3 regions of the Ferrimonas balearica DSM 9799 genome follow, and region 2 is predicted to be linked to each of the others. Evidence: predicted binding sites of a transcription regulator. Region 2 holds the regulator's gene; each other region holds the start of a gene.
What was found. Region 2 encodes LexA, which represses DNA repair genes until DNA is damaged. Its sites were predicted from a motif close to TACTGTATNNNNATACAGTA; they were not measured.

Region 1: FBAL_RS08395 (DNA topoisomerase III) is a predicted target of LexA. The motif match lies at 2,786-2,805, and genes of this name have one in related genera.
Region 3: dinB (DNA polymerase IV) is a predicted target of LexA. The motif match lies at 2,849-2,868, and genes of this name have one in related genera.

The regions. Positions count from the first base shown of each region.
Region 1 covers NC_014541.1:1,849,491-1,854,173, reverse strand. Annotated here, with positions in the region: gene FBAL_RS08405 (SixA phosphatase family protein) at 1-345, opposite strand, end outside; gene FBAL_RS08400 (hypothetical protein) at 384-617, opposite strand; gene FBAL_RS08395 (DNA topoisomerase III) at 802-2,721, opposite strand; gene FBAL_RS08390 (LysR family transcriptional regulator) at 2,972-3,853, shown strand; gene FBAL_RS08385 (pirin family protein) at 3,838-4,668, opposite strand.
Region 2 covers NC_014541.1:202,893-207,575, forward strand. Annotated here, with positions in the region: gene plsB (glycerol-3-phosphate 1-O-acyltransferase PlsB) at 1-1,819, opposite strand, end outside; gene lexA (transcriptional repressor LexA) at 2,095-2,718, shown strand; gene FBAL_RS00955 (hypothetical protein) at 2,718-3,173, shown strand; partial or broken gene coxB (cytochrome c oxidase subunit II) at 3,591-4,652, shown strand.
Region 3 covers NC_014541.1:988,338-993,020, forward strand. Annotated here, with positions in the region: gene FBAL_RS04685 (FAD:protein FMN transferase) at 1-331, shown strand, start outside; gene nqrM ((Na+)-NQR maturation NqrM) at 328-561, shown strand; gene FBAL_RS04695 (methyl-accepting chemotaxis protein) at 765-2,765, shown strand; gene dinB (DNA polymerase IV) at 2,876-3,946, shown strand; gene FBAL_RS04705 (hypothetical protein) at 4,164-4,577, shown strand.

The sequences.
Region 1 (4,683 bases), 1.6 Mb from region 2:
CTGTCCGGACAGCCGCTCTGCCAGCGCTTCCAGTCCCGGATTGTGACTCACCATCGCCACCCGGCTGAGCGAGTCCGGCAACCCATCCAGGCAACTCAGGCAGGCGTTGACGTCCCCCGGATAGAGCGCGGGTTCCAGCTGCAGCGGCGCCGCGCCGGCCAGCAACGCGGTACTGTAAGCCCGCACCGCGGGTGAGCACAGCCACAACTCCGGTTCGACCGGCAGACGGGCCCGGATCCCCAGCGCCTGCCGATACCCCCGGCCAGACAGCGGCCGATAAAGATCCGCCAGCGCTTTATGGCGCCAACTTGATTTGGCGTGACGCACCAGTAACAGCGCTTTCATGCTTACCCTCCGGCGCTTCCTGCGCCCCATATTCACGGTTACGACGGAATTTTTAGCGCGGCTGGGAACTTCCCGCCAACGCCCCAGTCATAAGCAATAAGTGAATCATCATCTCCCTGCAAATTTTGACGAGTTCGCCAGCCGCCACTTCCCTTGGCGGCTTTTTTTTGCCCGTTTCGCTGCATCCGCAAAAAATGTCCTTCGATTGGGAACTTTGTCTGAACCGCCCAGTCATACCCTGTAAGGAATTCATCATCTCCCTGCAAATTCATTGACGAATTCGTTCACCGCCCTTGGATTGGGCGGTTTTTTTTGCTCTTTTCCCAGCCCCACCCAACTCGGGCAAACAAAAAACGAAAAAAATCGCCCCGGCAGGGAACTCCTGGCCGGGGCGATTGCCTGACTATGCAAGGACATCATCATCTCCCTGCATTTATTGAATGTTGTTTCGCCATCTCACTGAGATGGCGTTTTTTTTGCCGTTTTACGACGCCGCCGCACCGGCGCTTTGCGCGCCACCGCAGGCAGGTTGCGCAGCGAAGGCGGCACCCCACCCTGCTGGGCCTGAGTGACCAAAGCCAGCAGGCGCTGGTCCAGATCCGCCATAAAGGGGGCATAGCCATACTCCCGTTCGGCAATGTCCTGCAGCTTGCGTTCCCAATGCGCCGTCATATCCGGGTAGCTGGCCTGCTCCGGCAAAGCATGAATCAAGCCCTGCCCTGATGGCGTTGAGCGCAGGGTTTTGCCCTCCCGCCGCAACAGCCCCCGTTTGCACAGCAACTCAAGAATCCCCGCCCGGGTAGCTTCGGTGCCCAGCCCATCGGTTTCCCGCAGGATCCCCTTAAGGGTGTCATCCAGCACGAACCGGGCGATCCCCGTCATCGCCTGCAGTAACGTCGCCTCGGTAAAGGCTTTTGGCGGCTCGGTCATGCAATCCTTAATCTCACCACCACGACAGGGCCACTGACTGCCCGGCGCCAGCTCCGGCAACGTGGCACGGGATTCCGCCTCCGGCTTTTTCGGCAGCAAAGCCCGCCACCCCGGCTGGCGCAACACCTTGCCCTTGGCAACAAAATGGCCACTGCCGATGGTGAACACCAGTTTCGACTCGGCGTACTGCGCCGCCGGATAGAACTGCATCAGGTATTGGCGCGCAATCAGTCCATACAGCTTCGCTTCTTTGCCGGACAGGCTGTGTGGCGCCACCGCTTTAGGGGTGGGGATGATGGCGTGGTGGGCGGTGACTTTACTGTCATTCCAGGCCCGGGAGCGACGTTTAAGGTCCGCCCCCGATACCGCGCCATCCAGCTCCGGCAAGCACCGGGCGATGGCCTGAGTCACGGCACCGGCTTCGGCGAAGTGATCTTTAGGCAGGTAACGGCAGTCGGAGCGGGGATAGGTGATCACTTTGTGTTTTTCATACAGCGACTGGGCCAGGGTCAGCACCTCCTGAGCGTTCATCCCGAACGCCTTGTTGGCGTCGATCTGCAACGCCGACAGCGAGTACGGCAGCGGCGCCGCCTGGCTGCTCTCCTTATGTTCGGAGGTCACCACCGTGGCGGGCTGTCCGGCGATCCGCGACGCCACGTTTTCCGCCAGACCGCGGGACAACAAACGGCCCTCCTCATCCAGCCAGCGCTGACACGCCTCGCTGGGCTGCCAACGCGCCCGGATCACCCCACTGTCATGCTCGATCAGCGCATCCAGCTGGTAGAACGGTTTGGCCACAAAGTTGGCGATCGCCTCATCGCGGCGTACCACCAGCCCCAGAACCGGCGTTTGCACCCGCCCGACCGACAACACCCCACGGTAGCCCGCCTGCTGCCCCAACAGGGTATAAGCGCGGGATAAGTTCATGCCATAAAGCCAGTCAGCCCGGGAACGGGCCAGCGCGGACACCGACAGTGGGGCAAATTCGCGGTTGGATTTCATCCCTTTCAGCGCACGGGTGACCGCCGCCGGGTTGAGGTCGCTGATCAGCAAACGCCGGGCCGAGTGGCGTCGGGCGTCATCCAACTTCAGATAATCCAATACCTCGTCCACCAGCAACTGCCCTTCCCGGTCCGGGTCGCCGGCGTGCACGACATCAGTGGCCTGCTTCAGCAGCTTTTTGATCACCTGCAGTTGTTTCGCGCCCCCCTTGCGGGGCTTCAGCTGCCAGTTGTCCACCCGAATGGGCAGGTCTGACAACGCCCAGCGCTGGTACCGTGCGTCATAAGCCTCCGGCTCAACCTGTTCCAGCAGGTGGCCGATGCACCAGGTCACGACGTCTCCATTGCCCACCACAATATGGCCATCGCCGTTTCGGTGGGGCTTAGGCAGCACCGCGGCAATGGCCCGGCCAAGACTCGGTTTTTCAGCAATATAGAGGCGCATGACAATCTCAACGGGAGCGGGATGGCGCTAGCGTACCCCAGCCCCGGCTCAGCTCGCAATCAAACACTGTATAAATGAACAGTCCCCGGACAATCCCCTGCCCACATGGCCAATAAATCGGCAGGCTGACAACTTGGTGTCTGACCCTGCCCCGGCCTCTGCGCCCCTCTGAGCCTTGTTCCGGAACGATTCGCAGGGCAAAATCCAAACCAATCGTTATCCTTTTGGACTTAGGCAATCGCGCACGCTTATGGTGAACCTGGATTGGCTGCAAACCTTCTGCACTCTGGTCGAAACCGGCCACTTCACCCGCACGGCGGAAAAACTGGCGATGACCCAGCCCGGCGTCAGCCAGCAGATCCGCAAGTTGGAGCAGCACTTCGGCCAGCCACTGCTGCTGCGGGAAGGCAAGTCCTTCAGCCTGACGGAAGCCGGTGACCGGGTGTATCACCAGGCGCAGCGCACCTTGTCTCAGCTGGACCGCCTGGAGCGCAGCCTGCAGGCTGACAGCGAAGTGGAGGGGCGGTGCCGCCTCGCCAGCCCGGGCAGCCTCGGCTTGCGCCTCTACCCCGGCTTGCTGGACCTGCAGGTCCGCCATCCGGGCCTTCAGGTGGAGTTTGCCTTCGCCCCCAACGACAGCATTGAGAAGCAGCTGGCCGCAAGGCAGCTCGACCTTGGTTTGATCACCCGGCCGGCCCGACTGCCGGAGCTGTCCAGCCAGAGCTTTGCCGATGAACCCTTGTATCTGGTCACCCCCGCCTCAGTCACGCAGCCGGACTGGGCCACGCTGGAGCAACTCGGCTACATCGACCACCCGGATGGGTCGCACCACGCCGGTTTGTTGCTCAGTGCCAACTTCAGCCAGTTCGAACAGATTGACCAGCTGCCACGACGGGGATTTTCCAACCAGATCGGCCTGATTCTGGAGCCGGTTGCCCGGGGTTTGGGGTTTACCGTATTACCCGCTTACGCGGTTGCCGCCTTCGCCCAACCGGAGCGGATCCGGGCGCACGCGCTGGACAACCCGGTCAGTGAGACGGTCTATCTGGTTAAACGTCGCTATCAGGCCCTGCCCAAACGGTTCAGCCTGATCACCGACACCATGGCGGCCCTGCTTCAGGCGGTCAACTGACCGCTTTGGTAATCGGCAATCGCCTGCTCAATCTCCGCCATGGAGTTCATCACAAACGGTCCCCAATGCACCACAGGCTCACCAATGGGCTGGCCCGCCAGCACCAACAACCCGGCCTGTTCCCCTTCGGGCACACCGAAGGCCAGGGTGTCGCCAGCGCCGAAATAGAGCATCTGGTCCGCCTCAATGCGGCGTCCATCCAGCTCAATCGCTCCCTGATAGAGATAGGTCACCAGGTTGTAGTGAGCTGGCACAGCCAGCGACACATCAGAGCGGGCCTGCAGGTCACCCACCAGCATCGGGACAGCCGGGGCGGTCAGCGGCCCGGTCTGGCCCGCCAGTTCACCACTGATTAAGCGGAAGGTGCTGTGTGGGGCCAGCGCCACCAGCGGAATCACGTCAGACTGGAAATCCCGGTAATCGGCGGCCTGCATCTTCTTGGCTCTGGGCAGGTTGATCCAGATCTGGAAGCCATGCAGCCGACCATCGGTCATGATCGGCATCTCCGAATGGATCACCCCACGGCCCGCGCTCATCCACTGGGCGCCCCCGTCTCTCAACTCCCCCACATTGCCAAGGTGGTCCTGGTGGCGGAAGTGGCCATTAAGCATATAGGTCAGGGTCTCAATACCGCGATGGGGATGGGGCGGAAAGCCACCGACGTAATCCTTGGTTTCATCCGCTTTCAACTCATCCACCATCAGAAACGGGTCCATGCGGGCATCGTTAAAGCCGGCGGTCCGGCGAATTTTGACGCCGTCTCCATCGCTGGTGGGACGGGACGGTTGTACGGCGTTCAGCGGTCGAATGTTCATGGTTGCCTCCTTTGG
Region 2 (4,683 bases):
TGACGGCGTTGCCCTCATGGATGGAAACGATCTCACCCATGGCGTCTTCGCTGACATCGAATTTGTTGAGGTCCAGCACCTGCTTCAACACCGCCTCACCATCCCCCTCCGGCGCGGTGGCCAGCGGGGTGTAGGGCACCGCCCGCAGCAGGTCGAGGTAGAAGTCGAGTTGCTTCTCCAGCGCCCGGCGCGGCATGGCGTGCTGCTCAGTGGCCAGCAGGATGGAGGTGGTCAGGGTCATTGCGGAGGCGGCGGCCGCGTCGTTGATGCGGGTCATCAACTGGTTGGCCAGCTTGTTCACGGTGGGGGTCATCCAGCCGTGCTTCAAGTCGCCGTCGGCGGTGTCGGTGCGCCAGCTCGGGGCATGCTCGTTCAGGAATTGGTGCACGGTGATGGGGGCACCAAAGTTCACGTAGCCCTGGCCGTAATCCTTGAGGTTACGGATGGCGGAGAACACCTGCCAGGCGCTCTCTTTCTGTTTCTTCTTACCGGCCAGCTCCTTGTGATAGGTGGACACCTCCATCACGTGGTCGTAGCCCAGGTAAACCGGCACCAGCGTCACCGGACGCTCCAGACCACGCAGCACGCTGTTGACGGTCATGGCGATCATGCCGGTTTTCGGCGGCAGCAGACGGCCGGTACGAGAACGCCCGCCTTCGCAGAAGTACTCTACCGAGTAGCCGCGTTTAAACAGCTGATCGAGGTACTCGCGGAACACCGCTGAGTAGAGCTTGTTGCCCTTAAAGGAGCGACGGATAAAGAACGCGCCGCCACGACGGAAGATCGGGCCGGCGGGCCAGAAGTTAAGGTTTACCCCGGCGGCGATGTGCGGCGGCACCATGCCCTGACGATAGATCACGTAGGACAGCAGCAGGTAGTCCATATGGCTGCGGTGGCAGGGCACAAACACGATCTCGTGGCCATCCTGGGACAGCTGGCGGATCTGCTCAGCACCGCGCACATTGATGCCGCTGTAGAGCTTGTTCCAGAGCCAGGTCAGGACCCGATCACCGATGCGCATCAGGCTGTCGGAGTAATCGGCGGAGATCTCCTCCAGATACTCCAGCGCCCGCTCGCGGGCTTTGGCTTCCGAAATCTTTTTGCTCTTGGCTTCGTCAGCGATGGCGTCTTTGATCACCTCGGAGGCGAGCAGACCGTGGAACAGTGCCTGACGATCCGGCAGGCGCGGGCCGGTGGCCACGGTGCGCTGGCGGCCAAAGTGCACCCGGGCTACCCGGGCCAGCTTGTTGGCGATGGTGGCGTCGGTGCCGTGGTTGTCGGCCATATGGCGCAAGGAGACGGCCCGGGAGAAGCGGATAAAGTTGTCCCGCCCCAGCATCGCCAGGATAAAGGTCTTACGCAGCCAGGTGGGGTTCTTCTTGTTGAGCAGGGTCGCTTTGACGCTCTCCTCCTCTTTGCCGGGGTTACGGCCCCACAGCAGGCTGACCGGCACCACCTGGACATCCAGGTCGTCGTGCTCGCGGTGCAGCGACAGCAGGCGCTCGAAACGGGCTTTGAAATCGGTGGTGCGACCCTGGCTGAACAGCAGTTGGGCTGGCTCCAGCGCAATGATGCGGCTGACGGTTTCGCCCTTGATCACCAGAGGCTCGAACGGGCTGGGCAGGCCCAGCTTTTCGCAGCACTCGTGCAGCGCCAGACGGTCAGAGAATGACTCCTGGGGCAGCACGTAGACCAGCGGACGGTTTGGGTCGAGATCCAGCTCAGCGATGGGGTCCTGTGGGACCGCTTTGCTGGTCACCAGGGCTTTCTGAGCCCAGCGGAGTGGTTGTTGCCACGCCGGGAATATGTTCTGACTCACGAAGTGTGCTTCTTATTCTGGACGAACGGAATTGGGGCAGAGTGTACACCGAAAGGCCAATAACTGGCAGCGCTGACAGAGTCGATTGTGCTTCTGTTACGGTGGTCAGATCTGCGCCGGAGCGGAAACCAGGGGTTCCAGTCGGAGATGATCGGCAGAACAAAGGGATAACTTTATGCGTTGACCTGTTGAATTCATCACCATGCTGTATATACTCACAGTATCTACTGTATGAATAAACAGGGATTTAGCCAGTCCCCAGGAGCGCGCCAGCGATGAAGCCACTTACGCCCCGCCAGAATCAGGTGTTCGATCTGGTTCGCCAGCATATGCAGGACACCGGGATGCCCCCGACCCGGGCCGAGATTGCCCGGCAGCTGGGTTTTAAGAGTGCCAACGCGGCGGAAGAGCACCTTAAGGCGCTGGCCCGTAAAGGCTTTATTGAGATTGTCCCTGGTACCTCCCGCGGCATCCGTCTGCTCTACAACGAGCCGGAGCCGGAGCAGTTGGGCCTGCCGCTGATTGGCCGGGTGGCCGCCGGTGAGCCGATTCTGGCTCAGGAGCATGTGGAAACCCACTACCAGATGGATGGCAACCTGTTCCGTCCGTCCGCCAACTACCTGTTGCGGGTGCGCGGTGACTCCATGAAGGAGATCGGCATCCTCGACGGCGACCTGTTGGCAGTGCACCAGACTCAGGATGCCCGCAATGGTCAGGTGGTTGTGGCCCGGGTGGGTGAAGATGAAGTGACCGTCAAGCGGTTCGAGCGTCGCGGCAACGTGGTGTATCTGCACGCGGAAAACGCGGAGTACGAGCCGATTGTCGTGGATCTGGAAGACACCGCGCTGGCCATTGAAGGCCTGGCGGTTGGCGTGGTTCGCAACGGAGGATGGCAGTAATGAAAACGCGGCAGGGAGTGCGACGGGAACATCCGGGTCTGTGGCAACAACCCGGCCTCGACTGGCAACAGGTTCAGACTGCCCCTCAGGGTGATGATGCCGGCCGTTTGGCGCTGGCCCGCCTGGCCCCGCAGCTGGCGGATTACAGCCGCGCCCCGCGTTGGCTGCTGTTGATTAACCCACCGGCATTTGACTGGAAAACCGTGCTGGCGGATGCCGGGGTCGATCTGAGCCGGGTGCTTCAGGTGCGCTGCGACGATGACGTTGCTGCCCAGTGGGCGCTGGAACAGGCGGTGTCCGGCACCACCTGTGCGGTGGCGCTGGCCTGGGTGCCCCAGCTGGATGCCCGGGATCGCCGCCGACTCGAGCTGGTATCGCGTCGTGCCCACTGTCCCGCCTTCCTGTTTGAAGTGGGCCAGGGTTCGCCGTTGGAGATCCCCAGCGCCCTGCATTAATGCCCGCCCTTGCCGCGACTGCCCGCAACGCCACCGATTCCGGTGGCGTTGTTGTTTTACCCCCTAATCGCTCTTGCCACTGGACGAAATTCCCACCTTGAACTACCCGCTGATGTGGCACGAGGGAATGGATCTTTCTCTTTTGGCTCATTGATTTGTGATCTTGATCAAGGTCAAGTCTGCTTGTAAGTTGAGTGATATTGGCGCCTGAATAATCACAATTTACTGGTGTCACTGGCCGCAAGGCAGCCGTTACGTTTGCAGTGAAAGCGTATGCCCGAGCCCTTTTGGGGAGGGGAGCTGACATGGAGCAAAGCCGTGCTGTGATGGCTCTTCTCTGGACATTGCGAAAGCAATAGTCAGAGGAGAACGTTTGTGAAGTACAAGCTGTTGGGTGGCTTGGCCACTCTGGTGGCGATGCCATCAATGGCGGATCCCTCGCTCTGGAACATGACGCCCGGAGTGACCGAGATCAGCCAGCAGGTCTACGGCCTGCACATGACCATTTTCTACATCTGCTGCGCCATTGCGGCGGTGGTTTTCGGGGTGATGATTTGGGCCCTGATCCGCCATCGCAAATCCAAAGGCGCGGTACCCGCGCATTTCCATGAAAGCACCAAGGTGGAGATCCTGTGGACGGTGATTCCGTTCCTGATCCTCATCGGCATGGCTGTGCCCGCCACCAGCACCCTGATTGCGATGGAGGATCCCTCCGATGCGGATCTGACCATCCAGGTCACCGGGTCGCAGTGGAAGTGGCACTACAAGTACTTCAACCATGAGGTGGAGTTCTACAGCCTGCTTTCTACCCCGGCTGACCAGATCGCCAACGCGGAAGCCAAGGGCGAAAACTACCTGCTGGAGGTGGACAAACCCCTGGTGATCCCTGCCAACCGCAAAGTGCGTTTCCTGCTGACCTCCGACGACGTTATCCACTCCTGGTGGGTGCCGGCGTTTGCGGTGAAGAAGGACGCCAACCCGGGCTTTATCAATGAGGCCTGGACCAAGGTGGATGAGCCCGGTACCTACCGTGGCCAGTGCGCCGAGCTGTGCGGCAAAGACCACGGCTTTATGCCGGTGGTGGTAGAGGTGCTGCCGGAAGCGGAGTTTGACCAGTGGCTGGCAGAGCAGGAGCAGGCCAGCGCCGCGGCCGCTCAGGCGGAGCAGGACTCCCTGGCCCAGACCCTGACTCTGGAGGAATCCATGGCCCTGGGGGAGCAGGTCTACAACGGCCGTTGTGCCGCCTGCCATCAGCCCAATGGCATGGGCCTGCAGGGGGTCTTCCCCGCCATCAGTGGCAGCCCGGTTGCCACCGGCCCTGTTGATGCCCACGTCGACATTGTGGTGCACGGCAAGCCCGGCACCGCTATGCAGGCGTTTGCCAGCCAGCTGACCCTGAAAGAGTTGGCGGCGGTAGTCACCTTCCAGCGTAACGCCTGGGACAACCAGACCGGTGACGTGGTGCAAACCGCGGAAGTGGCCAAGGCCCTCGGCCAGTAGCAGGAGAGTT
Region 3 (4,683 bases), 790 kb from region 2:
CAAGGTGATTGAGCCTGGCCAGATGGCGGTGGCCACCTCCGGTGACTACCGCAACTTTTTCGAAGAAGATGGCCGTCGCTTCTCACACTTGATCGACCCGCGCAGTGGTGAGCCGGTTAACACCCGCTTGGCCTCAGCTACGGTGCTGGCACCCTCCTCGATGACCGCCGATGGCCTGGCCACCGCGTTTATCGTAATGGGGACGGAAGCGGCATTGGCACTGGCGGAGCAGGAAGGTTTGCCGGTAATGTTGATTGAGAAATCCCAGGAGGGGTACCAGGTGCATTACTCCTCCGCATTTAAGCCCTATTTGGGGGAGACCAGACCATGAGTACCTTTTTAGCCACCTTTGGTGCGATGTTGTTGGTGTTTGGCCTGATGTCCGTGGGTTACCTGCTTAAGAAGAAGGCGATCAGTGGCTCCTGCGGCGGCCTGGCTGGCGTTGGCATCGACAAAGAGTGTGACTGCCCGGAACCCTGCGATCGTCGAAAGGCGAAAATGGCCAAAGAAGCGGCCGAAGCCGAGCGTCGTGAGCGACTGGCGCAGCATCGCATTCTGTAATCCCTGAATTCGGCTCGATTCGCCATTGAATTCACCGGGGCGGCCAATAGGCCGCCCCGTTCTTTTCCCCGCTTTACTCATAACTCCTTACGACTCTTACCGTTGTTTTTTCAGGGCTAAACGGTATTTTGTTATCAACTCGTTGCCTCTGGTGCCGATAACAACAAGACACAAAACAAGAATAGGTTTGGGAGATTCAGGGGATGGAGTTCCTTCGTCGATCCATTACGCGACAACTGGTCGCCGCCATCGGCGGCAGTGTGTTCGCGATTCTGTTGCTGGGCAGTGTGCTGCTTATCCTGCAAAGTGCCGACAACACCCGGGCGGAGATCACCGCAGAGGTGCGGCAACTGGTCAAACGCCAGAGCACTGCCATCACCGGATTCTTTGAAGCCCGCGGTCAGGTGATCCACAGCATTTTCGCCAACCCGCAGGTGATCGACTTCTTCCGCGACTACGATCAACGCGGTGGCGACCTGGCCGGTGACGCGGACTACGCCGATGTGGTGCGTTACTTCCGCCACTTCTCCAACACGGATGCCAGCATCAAGAGCATCTTCTTTGGCAGCGAGAATACCCACGAATACTTCGATCTGAACGGTCGTTACGAAGACGACCCCAACTACTACACCGCCAAGCGCCCCTGGTGGGGCGAAGCCAAGGCGCAAAACCGCCTGTTTGTCGGTGACCCGGCGGTCGACGCCAATGATGGCTCCATCTCCGCCACCGTTAAGTTGCCGCTGTATGAGAATGGCCGCTTCCTGGGCATCGGCGGCATGGACATCCTGATCTCCACCATCGGCGAGCAGCTGCTTTCTGAGGTGCGTTATCAGGGCGAGGGCCAGGCGTTCCTGGTGACTGAGCAGGGCAAACTGGTGTTCTTCCCCGGCTTCAATGAGGCCTTTCCTCCCGGCTCTATGATGCAGGATGTGGATGGCCAGTTTGCCGACTCCCACGGCTTCTCTGCGCTGGCGCAGGCCCTGGCACGGGAAGGCAGCGGATTGGCGGAGGTGCAGCTGTCCGGTGAACCGATGCTGGTGGAGTGGGAGAGTGTAGAGAGCGACTATCCGCATCTTCGTTGGCGTCTGGGCCTGCTGCTGCCGCAGCGGGTGGTGTCAGAGCGGGTCACCAGCGCCGCCTGGTCCACCGCTTGGGCCAGCATCGGTTTTACCCTGTTGCTCAGCCTGCTGGTGTGGGCGCTGTTGCTGCCGCTGCGTAAGCAGCTCGGTAAGCTGCTCCACGCCATGGAGGAGATCGCCGACGGCGATGCGGATCTGCGTCAGCGCATCGAGATGGACCGCATTGACGAGCTGGGCCGCATGGGCGGCGCCTTTAACCGCTTCGCCGGCCGCATTCACGAACTGGTGCGCCAAACCACCAATATGACCAGCTCCGTTCGTTCCGCCAGTGCCAACGCCGGTGAGGTATGGCAACAAACCATGCTGGCGATTGAGGAGCAGAAGCTGGAGATCGATCAGGTCTCTACCGCCACCACCGAAATGGCGCAGACCAGCCATGAGATGGCTCAGGCCGCCAGTCGGGTCAGCGATCATGCCGAGTCCGCCCAACGCCAGGTTGGCCAGGCGGTGCAGGAGGTGGACAGTGCAGCCCAGGGCATCCAGCGCCTGAACCAGCAGGTACAGAGTGCCGCTGCGGTGGTGACGGAGTTGCGCAGTAACTCCGAACAGATCGGTGAAGTGCTGAACGTGATCCGCACCATCGCCGAACAGACCAACCTGCTGGCACTGAATGCTGCCATTGAGGCGGCCCGTGCCGGTGAGCAGGGCCGGGGCTTTGCGGTGGTGGCTGATGAGGTGCGTACCCTGGCATCCCGCACCCAGGATTCCACTGCCAACATTCAGCAGATCATTGAACAGCTCCAGCAAGCCAGCGAGGCGGCTCAGCAGGCGATGCAGCACAGCTGCGAAGAGGCCTCTGCCAGTGCCGAGATCAGCGGCAAGATCAGCCAGGCGCTGGCGCAGGCCAATGGTGCGGTAGGGGAGATCCAGGGCCAGATCCACGAGATCAGTGCCGCCATCAGCCAGCAGGCGACGGTGGCGGAGGAGATTGACGCTAAAGTGATCCGGGTGCGTGAGCTTTCCGATGTCACCACCGCTGCGTCTGAAGCCCTGGAGGGGGCGGTAGGGGAGATGACCTCCTCCTCACGGGAGATTGGCGTGCAGTTGGATCAATTTAAGATCTGAGCCTGTTCCGGGCCATGATTCAGGGGCGCCTTCGGGCGCCCCTTTTGCGTTTGTGCCTGCCAGCGACTGTGATAGCATTACTAAACTGGATAAATATACAGTTGTCGGTAATGAGCGAACAGGTGAAGGGCCGCAAGATCATCCATGTGGATATGGATTGCTTCTTTGCGGCGGTGGAGATGCGCGATAACCCGGAGTACCGGGGCCGCCCTCTGGCGGTGGGCGGTGCCGCAGATTCCCGTGGCGTGATCGCCACCTGCAACTACGAGGCGCGCCAGTTTGGCGTGCGCTCCGCCATGCCCAGCAGTGAAGCCAAGCGCCGCTGTCCGGAATTGTTGTTGGTGCGCGGCCGGATGGCGGTCTACAAAGCCGTTTCCGAGCAGATCCGCGCCATCTTCGCCCGCTACACCGACCTGATCGAGCCGCTGTCGCTGGATGAAGCCTACCTGGATGTGACCGACTGCCCCGTCTGCCAAGGCAGCGCCACCCTGATTGCCGAGCGGATCCGGGCCGAGATCCTGGCTGAAACCGGGTTGACCGCTTCCGCCGGCATCGCCCCGAACAAGTTCCTCGCCAAGATCGCCTCCGACGAAAACAAGCCCAATGGTCAGTTTGTGATCCCCCCGGGTAAGACCGCCGAGTTTGCGGCCACCCTGCCTTTGCGCAAGATCCCCGGAGTTGGCCCGAAAACCGCAGAGCGTCTGGCCAGCCACGGCCTGCAAGTGGGGGCTGACGTATTAACCTGCACCCCGGAGCAGCTGGCCAGCTGGTTTGGCAAGTTTGGCCCAGTGCTGCACCAGCGGGCTCAGGGCATTGATCCCCGTCCGGTGCAGACCCACCGCGAGCGCAAGTCCGTTGGCGTGGAGACCACGCTGGCGCGGGACCTGACCAGCGCCGAGGGCTGCTTTGAGATCCTTCAGGGGTTGTTGCCGGAGCTGGAGCGACGACTGCGGGAGCGCCCCTTTAAGGGGGTTCAGGTGAAGCTCAAGTTCCACGACTTTCAGCAAACCACTCTGGCTCAGCAGGCCACCGTACTGGAGTTGAGTCAATTGCAGGCGATGGTGATGGGCGCGTTTGAGCGTGGCGAGGGACGTCGGGTGCGGTTGGTGGGGTTATCCGTGACCCTGTCCGGGCCGGAGCAGGATAAGGTGCAGCAGCTATCCCTGAGTCTGGGAGAGTGACATATGATGTCCGGACAGGTCAAATTGGAAAAACCTGCCGCAAAAGGTCGGTTTTTTTGGCGTTTGATGCTGCTTCGTTGTCGCTTCTGAATAGTTATGTTCAATGAGTGTGGTTTTATTGATCGCGATCAACAGGGATTTCGCGATTCACTCCTAGTCTGAGAGTAAGCCCCTGAGGCAATGGTGGGGCGGAAAGCGCAGCACAAGGAGGCCCAGGATGAGAATACGTAGCCTGTATCGTCAACTCTTTACCGCAGTCTTTATGCTTGGCGTCGTGACCCTGGTACTGTTTACCCTGGCATTCCAGTTCAATGAAGCCAAACCGATGCGTGATGTGGAGCGCTTTGACCAATACGCTGGCGAAAAAACCTACTGCCGTACCCTGAATCACTACCAAGCGAAACAGAAGGACAAAACCGTGGATCGCCTGATCGAATCCAGCGATCACAACGCCATGGATTTCATTCTCTGGCGCTTTGGTAAGGAGAAGGGCACCGATATGGTCAGAACCTGCGAAAAGGCCAAGAAGGCCCATATTGTGGAGCGCTGCGAACAGCAACCGGAACTGTCCATAGAGCAGGTGATACTGGAGTACAACCGACCCGCCATCGTGGCCAAGGGCTACATCTGATATTTTCGGGGGCATCTGCCCCCGTTTTTGATCCTGTGCTGGCGGCCTGAAAGGCCGCCTTTATATTGCCTGACGCTCTGTCCCTTCCGACATTGCAGAGTGGCCG